One region of the Streptosporangium sp. NPDC002544 genome, then DNA from elsewhere that is predicted to be linked to it. Evidence: riboswitches for the same ligand, from Rfam matches in the RefSeq annotation. Region 1 holds a riboswitch; the other holds the start of a gene.
What was found. A riboswitch is a leader RNA that binds a small molecule or an ion and turns the genes downstream of it on or off. The one in region 1 is predicted to bind cobalamin.
Positions count from the first base shown of each region.

Region 2: it holds a riboswitch for cobalamin, as region 1 does, so the genes downstream of both, cobN (cobaltochelatase subunit CobN) here and ABT061_RS25375 (ABC transporter substrate-binding protein) in region 1, are expected to answer to the same signal.

Region 1 covers NZ_JBEOWJ010000017.1:91,557-98,635, reverse strand. Annotated here, with positions in the region: gene metE (5-methyltetrahydropteroyltriglutamate--homocysteine S-methyltransferase) at 1-1,916, shown strand, start outside; cobalamin riboswitch at 2,047-2,246, shown strand; gene ABT061_RS25375 (ABC transporter substrate-binding protein) at 2,378-3,373, shown strand; gene ABT061_RS25370 (FecCD family ABC transporter permease) at 3,370-4,431, shown strand; gene ABT061_RS25365 (ABC transporter ATP-binding protein) at 4,428-5,210, shown strand; gene ABT061_RS25360 ((2Fe-2S)-binding protein) at 5,289-5,960, shown strand; gene ABT061_RS25355 (hypothetical protein) at 6,241-6,423, opposite strand; gene rpsR (30S ribosomal protein S18) at 6,680-6,910, opposite strand; gene ABT061_RS25345 (CobW family GTP-binding protein) at 6,907-7,079, opposite strand, start outside.
Region 2 covers NZ_JBEOWJ010000018.1:41,433-48,511, reverse strand. Annotated here, with positions in the region: gene cobN (cobaltochelatase subunit CobN) at 1-2,987, opposite strand, end outside; cobalamin riboswitch at 3,023-3,224, opposite strand; gene ABT061_RS26140 (ferredoxin-like domain-containing protein) at 3,239-4,657, shown strand; gene ABT061_RS26135 (precorrin-8X methylmutase) at 4,654-5,280, shown strand; gene ABT061_RS26130 (precorrin-2 C(20)-methyltransferase) at 5,378-6,901, shown strand; gene ABT061_RS26125 (cobalt-precorrin-6A reductase) at 6,889-7,079, opposite strand, start outside.

The DNA of each region.
Region 1 (7,079 bases):
CCAAGTGGTTTGACACCAACTACCACTACATCGTCCCCGAGTTGGCGCTGGACACCCGGTTCCAGCTGGCCGGCGGCTCGGCCGCCAAACCCATGGCCGAGTATCTGGAGGCCAGGAAGCTGGGAATCGAGACGCGGCCCGTGCTCGTCGGTCCGCTCACGTATCTCCTGCTGGCCAAGCCCACGCCGAACTCGCCTGAGGAATTCACCCCGCTCGACCTGCTGGACTCCCTGGTGGAAACCTATGCCGAGCTGCTGGAACGGCTGGCGGGCGCGGGCGCGCAGTGGGTGCAGTTCGACGAGCCGGTCCTGGCCCGAGACCTCGGAGCCCGGGAGATCGACGCGCTCGGGCGGGCATACCGGCGGCTTGGCAGCCTGCCCAGCCGTCCGAAGATCCTGCTCGCCACGTACTTCGGCGCCGTCACCGCGGAGTCGCTGCGGGTGATCGCCTCCACCGAGGTCGAGGCGATCGGGCTCGACTTCGTCGCCGGGCCCGGCAACCTGGACGCGGTGGCCTCGGCCAGCGGGCTGGCCCGCAAGACCGTGGTCGCCGGCGTGGTCGACGGCAGGAACGTGTGGCGCGCCGACCTGGCACGGGTGAAGTCGACCTACGCGGTCCTGCTCGGGTTCGCCGACAAGGTGGAGCTGAGCAGTTCCTGTTCGCTGCTGCACGTCCCGGTCGACCTCGACAGCGAGACGGCGCTGGACCCGGCGGTCCGGGCGCGGCTGGCGTTCGCCCGGCAGAAGGTCGCCGAGCTGGTCGGTCTCGCCGCCGACCTGCGGTCGGAGGATCCGTCGGCCGCGCCGCTCCCCGTCGTACCGGCCGACCCCGACGTCCGGGCCCGGCTGGAGGCTCTCGGTGACGCGCAGCGGGCCGATCGGGCGGTCCGGTTCGCGGCACAGCGGGCCAAGCTGGGGCTGCCCGAGCTGGCCACGACGACGATCGGCTCGTTCCCGCAGACCGCGCAGATCCGCAAAGCCCGCGCCGACCACAAGGCGGGACGGACCGACGAGAACGCCTACGTCGAGGCGATGCGCGCCGAGATCGCCCGCGTGATCAAGCTTCAGGAAGAGCTCGGACTGGACGTGCTCGTCCACGGCGAGCCCGAGCGCAACGACATGGTCCAGTACTTCGCCGAGCAGCTCGATGGCTACGCCGCCACCGACTACGGCTGGGTTCAGTCCTACGGCTCCCGCTGCGTGCGCCCGCCGATCCTGCATGGCGACCTCTCCCGCCCCAAGCCGATGACGGTGGAGTGGACCGCCTATGCCCAGTCCCTCACACCCAAGCCGGTCAAGGGCATGCTCACCGGGCCGGTGACGATGCTGGCCTGGTCATTCGTCCGCGACGACCAGCCCTTGGCGCAGACCGCTCGCCAGGTCGCCCTCGCGCTCCGTGACGAGATCACAGATTTGGAGGCCGCCGGGATCGGGATCATCCAGGTGGACGAGCCGGCACTGCGCGAGCTCCTGCCGCTCCGCAAGGCCGACCAGGAGGTCTATCTGGCCTGGGCGGTCCGGGCGTTCCGGCTGGCCACCTCCGGCGCCGCCGACTCCACCCAGATCCACACCCACATGTGCTATTCGGAGTTCGGCGAGATCATCAGCCCGATCGCCGACCTGGACGCCGACGTCACCAGCGTCGAGGCCGCCCGCTCCCACATGGAGCTGTTGCCCTACCTGACCGAGGTCGGCTACGCCAACGGCATCGGTCCCGGCGTCTACGACATCCACTCGCCGCGTGTCCCGACCGCCGAAGAGATCGAGGACAACCTGCGCAACGCCCTCCAGGCCGTCCCGGCTGACCGTTTGTGGGTCAACCCTGACTGCGGGCTGAAGACCCGCGGCTACCCTGAGACGCAAGCTGCCCTGGCCAACATGGTCGCCGCCGCCCGGACAGTCCGGGCGACTGTCTGATCAGTGCCGCCTCCCGGCCCGAAGCCCTGCTTCGGGCCGGCGTTCAGGGAGTTTCCGGGCGACGCACTGGATGATCGCGTCCAGGCTTGGGCTCGGGCCGAGCGCGCCGGGTCTGACGGGTGGTGCGCGCTTTGTCGTTGATGAGTGGTGTGCGAGCATGGTCGGCGTAGGCGAGCGCGGAACGAGGAAGCCGGTGTGAATCCGGCGCGGTCCCGCCACTGTGATCGGCGAGCGAATCCCCACCATGCCACTGCCCCTTCCCGGGGGTGGGAAGGCGGGGACGAGCATCGACCCGAGAGCCAGGAGACTCACGCGGTCGCCTCCTCGATGAACTGGGGCGGATTTCCCCGGAGAGGAGTGGGCTCTCGTGCCCGTCGAGCCGGTGGCCGCGCCGAGAAGCCCTGTGGCATTCCCTCTTTCAGATCCGCCCCGTTGTGCAGATTCCGTGAGAGGAACACTTCATGACGGGCAGACGCCCCACCTCCCTCCTGCTCGCCCTCCTGGTATCCGGAGTGCTGGCCGCCTGTGGCGGCGCCCCGGCTGAGAACGTCCCGGCTCCCGCTCCGGCGGCCTCCGCGCCTGCGGGCTTCCCGGTCACCCTCGACAACTGCGGCGTGACGAGCACGTACGAGCAGCCGCCGCAGCGGGCGATATCCATGAACCAGCACGCCACCGAGGTGATGCTGGCGCTCGGCCTGGAAAAGTCGATGATCGGCACCGCCTACCTCGACGACAAGGTGCTGCCGGAGTATCAGGCGGCCTACGACGCCATCAAGGTCGTCTCGAAGGAGTACCCGGCCTACGAGGCCCTCCTGTCCGAGGAGCCCGACTTCGTCTACGGCGGCTTCGCCAGCACCTTCGACGAGAAGGAGGGCCGCAGCCGGGACGCCCTGCACAAGGCCGGCATCAAGACATACCTGAACGTCGAGGAGTGCGCTGAAGGCGCGGTGTCCATGGGCCTGATGGACACCGAGATCCGCAACGTCGCGAAGATCTTCGGCGTCTCCGACCGGGCCGAACCGTTGATCACCACACTGCGGGCGACCCTCGACGGTGTGAAGACCAAGCTCGGTGACGCCGTCCCGGTCAAGCTGTTCGTCTACGACAGCGGCGACAAGACCGCCTTCACCGCCGGCGGCAAGGGCGTCGGCAACGAGATCATCAAGCTGGCCGGGGCGGAGAACGTGTTCGCCGACGTCGACAAGGTGTGGGGCGATGTGTCGTTCGAGCAGGTCGCCGAGCGCGCGCCCGACTGGATCGTCATCTACGACTACGGCGACCAGCCGGTGGCCGACAAGGAGAAGTTCCTGCTGGCCAACCCGGCACTGAAAGACGTGCCGGCCATCAAGGAGAAGCGGTTCGCGGTGCTGCCGCTGTCGTCGGTGGTACTCGGCGTGCGGGCGCCGGGGGCCGTCGAGGCGCTGGCCCGGCAGCTGCACGCCGACCGGTTCAAGTGAGTGAACTGACCGCGGGCGCCGTGCTCCCGGCGCGGCGCCCGGGACTGCCGTACCCGGTCATGATCGGTCTGCTCGTGCTCCTGCTCGGCGGGGCGGTCACCGTGGCCATCGCGGCCGGGTCGGTGGCCCTGCCGGCCGGGCAGGTGTGGGGCATCCTGCTCCATCACCTCCATCCCGCCCTGGCCGAGCCGACCTGGACACCTGTGCGAGAGACCATCGTGATGGACGTACGGCTGCCGCGGGTCGTCCTGGCGGGGGCGATCGGTGCGGGCCTGTCGGTCTGCGGCATGGCCCTGCAGGCGTTGGTGCGCAACCCGCTGGCCGACCCGATGCTGCTGGGGGTCTCCTCCGGCGCCAGCGTCGGGGCGGTCACCGTGGTGGTGTTCGGCCTGAGCGTGTTCGGCGCGTTCAGCCTGCCGATCGCGGCCTTCCTCGGGGCGCTGGCCGCATTGGTGGCGGTCTACTTCCTGGCTCGCTCGGGCGGGCGCATGACGACGGTGCGGCTGGTGCTGGCCGGGGTGGCCATGGCCGAGGTGCTGTCGGCCGTGGCCAGCTTCCTGGTGGTGACCTCCAACGACCCGCACAAGACGCAGGCGGCGGTGCGCTGGATGCTGGGCGGCCTGGGCGGGACCACCTGGACGGTGGTGTGGATCCCGGCGGTGGCCGTCCTGCTGGGGATCGTCGCGCTGGTCGGGGTGTCTCGGCCGCTGAACCTGCTGCTGGCCGGGGAGGAGGCTGCGGCCTCGCTCGGGCTGGACGTGCATCGCTTCCGGGCGGCGCTGTTCGTGCTGGTCGCCATGATGATCGGCACGATCGTCGCGGTCAGCGGGGCCATCGGTTTTGTGGGACTGATCATGCCGCATGTCGTCCGGCTGCTGATCGGCGCCGACCACCGCCGGGCGCTCCCGGCGACGGCGCTGCTCGGTGCGGCCTTCCTCATCGTGGCCGACCTGACGGCCCGCACCCTGATCGCGCCGGAGGAGATCCCGGTGGGCATCATCACCGCGCTGGTCGGCGGGCCGTTCTTCCTGTGGTTGATGCGGAGGCGCTCCAAGTGACACTGACCGTGGAGGATGTGTCGGTCCGCATCGGCGGCCACGACCTGGTTCGCCAGGTCTCGCTGGAGGTCGCCGAGGGGGAGATGCTCGCCCTGGCCGGGCCCAACGGCGCGGGCAAATCGACGTTGCTGCGCACCCTCTACCGGGCGCGGAGGCCGACCCGCGGCCGGGTGCTGCTTGATGGCGAGGACGTGTGGCGCATGCCGGCGGGCTGGCTGGCCCGTCGGCTGGCCGCAGTCCTCCAGGAGAGCGGCGGCGATTTCGAGCTGTCGGTGTACGACGTCGTCGCCATGGGCCGCACCCCGCACAAACGAGCCTTCGACGGCGACAACGCAGCGGACAAGGCGATCATCGCCGACGCGCTGGGGCGGCTCGGCGTGGCCGGGCTGGCGCACGCGCCCTTCGACCGGCTGTCGGGCGGGGAGAAGCAGCGGGTGCTGATCGCGCGGGCGCTGGCCCAGCGACCGACCGCGATGGTGCTGGACGAGCCGACCAACCACCTGGATCTGCGCCACCAGCTCGACGCGCTGAACCTGGTGCGCGGCCTCGGCGTCACCGCGGTGGTCGCCCTGCACGACCTCAACATGGCCGCCGCGTTCTGCGACCGCATCTGCGTCATGGACGCCGGCCAAATCGTCGCTCTCGGCACCCCCGCCGACGTGCTGACTCCCGCTCTGCTCGCCGAGGTCTACCGGGTCGACGCCGAGGTGGCGATCCACCCGCAGACAGGGGTGCCGCAGGTGAGTCTCCGAACCGGAGGGAGCCGCGTCACGAACTGAACCCCTCCTTTTTTGAAAAGCCGGATCCGCCATCCGGCTTGTTTACCGTGCGACTTTCACGAATGGAGCTTCAGCGTAATGGAATCGGCGTCGACCGAATCGATTCTGACGGCCCTCGGAGCGGTCGCTGGATTCGGCTCGTTCTTTTCTTTGCATATCGGCGGTGACCCGGCCGGGTGGCACGACGTCAAATCCGATTACGAACGCGGTTTCGCCGGCCTGGTGGAGGCGACGGCCGCCAGGTACGGCACCCGCGAACTGCGCATCGGCGCCTCGATCACCCAACTCGGCCACGCCGCGCGGCTCTGGTCACCGCTCCTGGGCACCGTGCTCACCCACGCGGTGGTGCCCGACCTGACCCGCCTGGACCGCGCCGACGACGGCCCGCGCCTCCGCCTGCCCACCCCCGCGGGATGGCACTATGAATCACCGAGTCAGCTCTATGACCTGGTGATTCGCCATCACCTGGAACCGCTGGCGGCCGGCCTGCGGGTGAAGGTCGCCCCCGGCCTGCTGTACGGCAACGCCGCCTCCGCCCTGGCCGAAGCCGGCCGCGCGATAGCGGTCACCCGTCCGGACCTGGCCGAGCCCGCCACCGACCTGGTCGCCGACTTGCTGGCCCGCGGCCACCTGGCGAGGAAGGGGGCGCTCATCTCCCCCGAACTGGCCTTCCGGCGCACCACGTGCTGCCTTTATTACCGGGTGCCGGGCGGCTCCAAATGCGATGACTGCGCATTGGTAGAAAAATGAATTATTGGGGCGCCCCTATGCGGGGAGCGCTCATCGACGTCTTCCTCGGTATGGCACCCACCAAGGCCCGTACCGGCAAGGAGCAACCCCGTGGTACTCCGGAACATACGTTACGCAGAGCCACTATCGAGACGCTTGCCGTCCACGCTGACGCACCGGATCCGTACTGACGGCCACTGGCATTGCCTGCTGACACCCCGTGGCAAAACAGCAAGTCATCTGCGGACTCAACTGGCACCAGGCACACTCGACGCCGGCGGGCAGCAACCACCCCCGATTTTCACCGGCCGCAGGGCGTCACCGCAGGGACATCAGGGACTTTTCCCATGATCTCCAGTGCGGCCTTGGTCTTGGCCGGCTCCCGCTCAGCCTTCTCCGCCCGCGCCCGCAGCCGCTCGTTCTCCTTGTCCGCCTCGCTCCTGCGCGTCTTCGGGCCGGACGGCTTGGCCACCAGCGCGTTCAACGCCTCCGCGAACGGGCACGCTTCAGAAAACGCTCGCGCTGGATGGCGGTTTCGCCCCCTCGCCGTTGTCAACGACGTCTGTTTCCGTCGTCGTCAGCCGTTCTCAGGAAGGACTTGAACGTCACAGCCTTTCACACGGCTTCGAGCTGGGCTGGCCTTCACCTGACCGGGTGTCCGTCGCGGCCTCAGGCTGATCTGCCACGAAGTCCGGCGGACCAGCCTGAGGTGCTGTCTACCCAGCCTGTTCCCGGCTTGATCAGCGGGATCGCGAGGTGGAGGCGTAGGGGAGCAGGGCCATCTCGCGAGCGTTCTTGATCGCGGTGGCCAGCCGGCGTTGTTGCTGGACGGTGACCCCGGTGACGCGGCGGCTGCGGATCTTGCCGCGGTCGGAGATGAATTTGCGGAGCAGGTCGGTGTCCTTGTAGTCGATGTGGCTCACGCCGTGTAGTGGATTGGTCTTCTTGCGGGGCGTGCGGCGAAGTTTCACGCGGAGGCCTCCTTCAGGTCGAGGTCGAGGACGAATGCGAACGGATCGGGGTATCCGGCCCAGACGTCGGAGCCGGCCAGGGTCTCGGCCTCGGTGAGCAGGCAGGAATCCAGAAGCCGGTGGATGCGGTCGCGGTCGAGGTCGGGGCCGGTGAAGACGAGGTGCTGGA
Region 2 (7,079 bases), on a different contig from region 1:
GGCAGCAGGCCCGCGCCGTAGGCGCCCGGACGGGAGCCGAAGATCCGCAGGGTGGCCCGCCGCTCGTCGCCGTGCGCGGCCAGGTCGGCGTCGGCGTGCGCCCGCACGTAGTTCTCTCCGGCGGCCTCCGCGAGGCCCGCCACCAGCCGTACGGCGTCGTCCAGCATGGTGACGACGTGCGGGAAGGCGTCCCTGAAGAACCCGCTGATCCGGACGGTCACGTCGATTCTGGGCCGGCCGAGTTCGGCGAGCGGGATCGGTTCGAGGCCGCTGACCCGCCGGGACGCCTCGTCCCAGACCGGCCGCACGCCGAGCAGCGCGAGCACCTCCGCCACGTCGTCGCCCGCCGTGCGCATGGCACTGGTGCCCCAGACCGACAGCCCGACGGAGCGCGGCCACTCACCGGTGTCGGAGCGGTACCGCTCCAGCAGGGAGTCGGCCATGGCCTGCCCGGTCTCCCACGCCAGCCTGCTGGGCACCGCCCGGGGATCGACGGAGTAGAAGTTCCGCCCGGTCGGCAGCACGTTGATCAGCCCGCGCAGCGGCGACCCGCTCGGCCCGGCGGGGACGTAACCGCCGTCGAGCGCGTGCAGCACCGCGCCGATCTCGTCCGTGGTCCTGGCGAGCCGGGGCACGATCTCCCCGGCCGCGAACCCGAGCACCTTCTCCACGGCGGCCAGGACTCCGGAGTCGCGGTCACTTCCGCCGGCGAGGACGGACGCGGTGACGGGGGAGACGGCGAACGGGTCCCAGCCGTGCTCCTCCATGCCCTCGACGAGGGCGCGGGCCGTCGACTCGGCCTCGTCCACGCTCACCCTCGCGGCGCCGCCGTCCTCGGCCAGGCCGAGGGCCTCACGCAGACCGGGGAGTGCCTCCTGGCCCGCCCAGATCTGGCGGGCGCGGAGCATGGCCAGCACGAGGTCGACGCGGGCCTTCCCCTCGGGGGCGCTGCCGAGCACGTGCAGGCCGTCGCGGATCTGGACGTCCTTGACCTCGCAGAGCCATCCGTCGACGTGCAGCAGGAAGTCGTCGAACCCGCTGTCCTGCGGCCGGTCGTCGACGCCCAGGTCGTGGTCGAGCCTGGCGGCCTGGATCAGCGTCCAGATCTGCGCCCGGATGGCGGGCAGCTTGGCCGGGTCCATGGCCGCGATCGAGGCGTGCTCGTCCAGCAGCTGCTCCAGCCGGGCGATGTCGCCGTAGGTCTCCGCGCGGGCCATCGGCGGCACCAGATGATCGACCAGTACGGCGTGCGCCCGCCGCTTGGCCTGCGTGCCCTCACCGGGGTCGTTCACCAGGAACGGGTAGACCAGCGGCAGGTCGCCGAGCGCCGCGTCGGGGCCGCAGGAGGCCGACATCCCCGCCGACTTGCCGGGCAGCCACTCCAGGTTGCCGTGCTTGCCGACGTGCACGATCGCGTGCGCGCCGAAGTCGTCGGCCAGCCACCGGTAGGCGGCCAGATAGTGGTGGCTCGGCGGCAGGTCGGGGTCGTGGTAGATGGCGACCGGGTTATCCCCGAAGCCGCGCGGCGGCTGGACCATCACCACGAGGTTGCCCGCGCGCAGCGCGGCCAGCACGATCTCACCGTCGGGATCGCGGCTCCGGTCGACGAACAATTCGCCCGGCGGCGGCCCCCAGTGCGCCTCGATGCCGTGCCGCAGGTCCTCGGGCAGCGTCTCGAACCACGCCCGGTAGCGCGCGGCCGGGATCCGTACCGGGTTCGCGGCCAGTTGCTCCTCGGTGAGCCAGTTCCGGTCCTGGCCGCCCGCCGCGATCAGCGCGTGGATCAGCGCGTCGCCGTCCCGCTCCGCCACGCCGGGGAAACCGTCTCCGAGGTCGTACCCGGCCTCCGTCATGGCCGTGAGCAGCCTGACCACGCTGGCGGGGGTGTCCAGGCCGACCGCGTTGCCGATCCTGGAGTGCTTGGTCGGGTACGCCGACAGCATCACCGCGATCCGCCGTTCCGGTGCTCGGACGTGCCGGAGCAGGCCGTGCCGTACCGCGATGCCGGCCACCCGCGAGGCCCGCTCGGGATCGGCCACGTACACGGTCAGGCCCTCGTCGTCGACCTCCTTGAAGGAGAACGGCACGGTGATGATCCGCCCGTCGAACTCGGGGATCGCCACCTGGGAGGCCGCGTCGAGCGGGGACAGGCCGTCGTCGTTCTCCCGCCAGGCGTCCCTTCCCGTGGTCAGGCAGAGGCCCTGCAGGATCGGCACGTCCAGCTCGGCGAGCGCGCCGACGTCCCACGCGGAGTCGTCCCCGCCCGCAGAGGCGGTCGCCGGGCGGGTGCCCCCGGCGGCGAGCACGGTGACCACCAGGGCGTCCGCGGCCCGGAGCGTGTCGAACAGGTCGGGCTCGGCGCTGCGCAGGGAACCGCAGTAGACGGGCAGGGCCTGGCCGCCCGCCTCCTCGATGGCCAGGCAGAGCGTCTCGACGAAGGCGGTGTTGCCCGCGACGTGGTGCGCGCGGTAGTAGAGCACGCCGATGACAGGGCCCTCGGTGCGTCGCGCGACACGTTCGAGGGGGCCCCAGCTCGGGGTGGGCGCGGGCGGTGCGAAGCCGTACCCGGTGAGCAGCACCGTGTCGGAGAGGAAGGCGTGCAGCTGGGCCAGGTTCGCCGGACCGCCGTGCGCGAGGTAGGCGTGCGCCTCGGCGCAGACCCCGCCGGGCACCGTGGACAGCTCCATCAGCTCGGCGTCGGGGGCCTGCTCGCCACCGAGGATCACGACGGGCCGCCGGTCGGCGAGCAGCGCGTCCAGCCCGTCCTGCCATGCCCTGCGCCCGCCGAGCAGTCGCACGACCACGAGGTCCGTGCCCTCGGTCAGCGCGGGCAGGTCCTCGGCGGACAGCCGCGCCGGGTTGCCGAGCCGGTAGTTCGCGCCGCTCGTCCGCGCGCTGAGCAGGTCGGTGTCGGAGGTCGACAGCAGCAGGACGGCAGGCGGCGCGGGTGGCACGGCCGATCGCGGGGTGGGCGGCACGGAACGCATGCAGAAGTCCTCCCTCGGGGTCCTCGCCCCGGGTCGTCGTCATCGCGACGGCAGGAGTCTCCTGGCTCCCGGATCAACGCTCACCCCGGCCTTCCCGTCCGTTGCCGGACCGTGGCCTTCGGTGGGGTTCGCTCCCCGGTTACAGTGGCGGGACCGCGCCGGTTTCACACCGGCTTCCTCCCTGCGCCGTCGCCTAGGTCACACTATGCCAGGCGGACATCCGTAAAGAAATGGGAGCTACCATCCACTGCGTGTCAATAACCGACCCTCCCGGAAGAACCCGGGCCGACGCGTGTCCCGGAGCGCTCCAGGTGCACGCCGCGGCCGACGGCGGCCTGGCGCGGATCCGGGTTCCCGGCGGGGCGCTCACGGCGCGTCAGCTCCGCGTGGTCGCCGCCGCCGCCCGGGAGCTCGGATCCGGCGTGATCGAGCTGACCTCCCGGGCGAACCTCCAGGTACGCGGCCTCCCGCCGCAGGACGGCGAGTCCCTTCCCGTCGTGCACCCGGCACGCGACGACACGCGCGTTCCGGACGACGACCGGCGGCTTTCCCCGGCATCCGACTTCGCCGTGCGGCTGGCCGCCGCCGGGCTGCTGCCGTCGGCCACGCATGAGCGGGTACGCAACATCGTGGCCTCACCCCTGGCCGGGCGGGCACCCGCGAGCCTGCTCGACGTCCGTCCGCTCGTGTCCGAGCTGGACGGGGAACTCCGCGCCCGGCCCGCGCTCGCCGACCTGCCCGGCCGGTTCCTCTTCGCGCTCGACGACGGCTCGGGCGACATGGCGGCTCTCGGCGCGGACGTCACGCTGCTGCCGGTCGATCCGCTGGACGCCTCGGCGGACGTCTCCGAGGTGGCGCTGCTGCTCGCCGGTGCCGACCTGGGGCTGCGCGCCCCCGTCTCCTCCGCCGTCACCGGCATGCTCGCGGTCGCCGAGGCGTTCCTGGCCGAGCGCGCCGAGCAGGGGTCGGGCGCGTGGCGGCTCGCCGAGCTGACCGACGGTCCGGGGCGGGTCTCGGCCCGTGTGCTCAGGGCGGAGCCGGCCCTTCGCCGGGCCGCCCCCGTGGTACGGCGGGAGCGGACGATGGACGGCGGCGCGGCCGGGGTCGTCATGCAGCGTGACGGAAGGTCGGCCCTCATCGTTCTCGCCGCGCTCGGACGGCTGTCGGCGGCCCAGCTGGAGGCGCTCGCCCAGGCGGCCGAGCACGGCGGGGGAGAGGTCCGGGTGACGCCGTGGCGGACGATCGTCGTCCCCGACCTGCCGGCGCCGGAGGTCGATGGCCGGCGGGCGGCGCTCACGGCCGCGGGCCTGGTCAGCGACCCGGCGTCGCCGTGGCTGGGCCTGACCGCCTGCGCAGGCCGGCCCGGATGCGCCAAGGCCCTCGCCGACGTGCACGCCGACGTCCACGCGGGTGCGCGGGCGAACGACGGCACCGGTTCCGAGTTCGATGCGGACGGTCCTGACGACGTCCACCCCTCGCGGGGCCGCACCCGTGCGCTCCCCGTGCACTGGTCGGGCTGCGAGCGGCGGTGCGGACGCCCGCGCGGCCGGGTCGTGGACGTGGTCGCGACCGGAGACGGATACCGCGTCGAGGCGGACGGCGTGAGCCGTACGTTCGCCGACGCCGAGCAGACGAGCGCCGCGGTGGCGGCGACCAGAGAGGGAAAGTGATCGACTACATCAGGGACGGGGCGGAGATCTACCGCCGCTCCTTCGCCACCATCCGCGCGGAGACGGACCTCGGCGGCATGCCGCCGGGCGTCGCCCAGGTCGCGGTTCGCATGGTGCACGCCTGCGGCATGGTCGACCTCGTCGACGACCTCGCGTGGTCGCCGGGAGTCGTCACGGCGGCGCGCGAGGCGCTGCGCGACGGCGCGCCCGTGCTGTGCGACGCCATGATGGTCGCCTCCGGCGTCACCAGGCGACGGCTGCCGAAGGCGAACGAGGTGATCTGCACACTCGGCGACCCGCGGGTCCCGGAGCTGGCGCTGCGGCTGGGCACCACCCGCAGCGCCGCGGCGCTGGAGTTGTGGCGCGACCGGCTCGACGGCGCGGTGGTCGCGATCGGCAACGCGCCGACCGCGCTGTTCCGCCTGCTCGAACTGGTCGAGGAGGGTGCCGGACGCCCGGCCGCGGTGCTGGGCGTGCCGGTCGGCTTCATCGGGGCCGCGGAGTCGAAGCTGGCCCTGGCCGAGCACCCGGCCGGACTCGACCACCTGGTGGTGCACGGACGCAGGGGCGGCAGCGCGATGGCGGCGGCCGCCGTCAACGCGATCGCGAGCGAGGAGGAGTGAGCGGGTTGAGCGGGGATCTCGGGTGCCTGTACGGGGTCGGGCTCGCGGTGGCGGCGGTTGCCGTCAATGCGATCGCGGGTGAGGAGGAGTGAGCGGGTTGAGCGGGGATCTCGGGTGCCTGTACGGGGTCGGGCTGGGGCCGGGAGACCCGGAGCTGGTGACGGTGAAGGCGGCCAGGCTGCTCGGCGCGGCCGACGTGATCGCCTACCACAGCGCCCGGCACGGGCGGAGCATCGCCAGGTCGGTGGCCCTGCCCTACCTGCGGGGAGACCAGGTCGAGGAGGCGCTGATCTATCCGGTGACCACCGAGACCACCGACCACCCCGGCGGATACCAGGGCGCGCTCGACGACTTCTACGCCGACTGTGCCGTGCGGCTGGCCGCGCACCTGGACGCCGGGCGCGACGTGGTGGTGCTCTGCGAGGGCGACCCGCTCTTCTACGGCTCCTACATGCACATGCACAAGCGGCTCGCGCACCGGTACCCGACCGAGGTGGTGCCGGGGGTGACCTCGATCAGCGGGGCCGCCGCGGTGCTCGGCCGCCCGCTGGTCGAGCGGGACGAGACGCTGACCGTGCTGCCCGGCACGCTCCCGGCGGACGTGCTGGCCGAGCGGCTGGCCGCCGCCGACTCGGCCGCGGTGCTGAAACTCGGCAGGACCTTCGAGAAGGTCCGCGCCGCCTTCGCCGAGGCCGGTCGCCTCGACGACGCCTGGTACATCGAGCGGGCCACCACCGGTAAACAGCGCATCGAGCCGCTGGCGGACGTCGACCCCGAGTCGGTCCCCTACTTCTCCCTCGCGCTGCTGCCCAGCCCGCTCACGCCGTTCTCCGCGAAGGCCGTGGCCGACCGCGAGGAGCAGGCCGGAGACGAGCGGCGCGGCGAAGTCGTCGTGGTGGGGCTCGGCCCCGCGGGGCGACCGTGGCTGACCCCCGAGGTGCAGGACGCCCTCGCCCGGGCCGACGAACTGATCGGCTACGGCCCCTACCTCGACCGGGTGCCGCCCAACCCGCGCCAGCGCCGCCACCCCACGGACAACCGGGTCGAGGCCGAGCGCGCCGCGCACGCGCTGGAGCTGGCCGCCGCCGGATCACGGGTGGCCGTGGTCTCCTCGGGCGATCCGGGGGTGTTCGCCATGGCCAGCGCGGTGCTCGAGGTCGCGTCCGAGCCGAGGTTCGCCGACGTCGAGGTACGCGTGCTGCCCGGCCTGACCGCCGCCCAGGCGGTGGCCAGTCGCGCCGGGGCTCCGCTGGGCCACGACTTCTGCGTGCTGTCGCTGTCCGACCTGCTCAAACCGTGGGAGGTCATCGCGGACCGGATCACCGCCGCGGCACGGGCCGACCTGGTGCTGGCGATCTACAATCCGGCCTCGCGGAGCCGGACCTGGCAGGTGGCCGCCATGCGCGACCTGCTGCTCGAACACCGTTCCCCGCACACGCCCGTCGTCATCGGGCGGGATGTCGGCGGCCCGGCGGAGAGCGTGCGCGTCGTGGAGCTGGCCGACCTCGACCCCGCCGAGATCGACATGCGCTGCCTGCTGATCGTGGGCTCGTCCACCACCCGGCTCACCGAACGCGGCGGACGGCCCGTCGTCTACACCCCGCGCCGCTATCTGGCCTGAGCCTCCACCCAGGCCGCGGCGGCCTCGGCGGTGTCCACCAGCGGGACACCGCCGGGGAGCGGCGGCCGCCGTACGATGACCACCGGAATCCCCAGCTCCCGCGCGGCGGCCAGCTTGGCGGTGGTCATCTCGCCGCCGCTGTCCTTGGTCACCAGCACCTCGACGCGGTGCTCGCGCA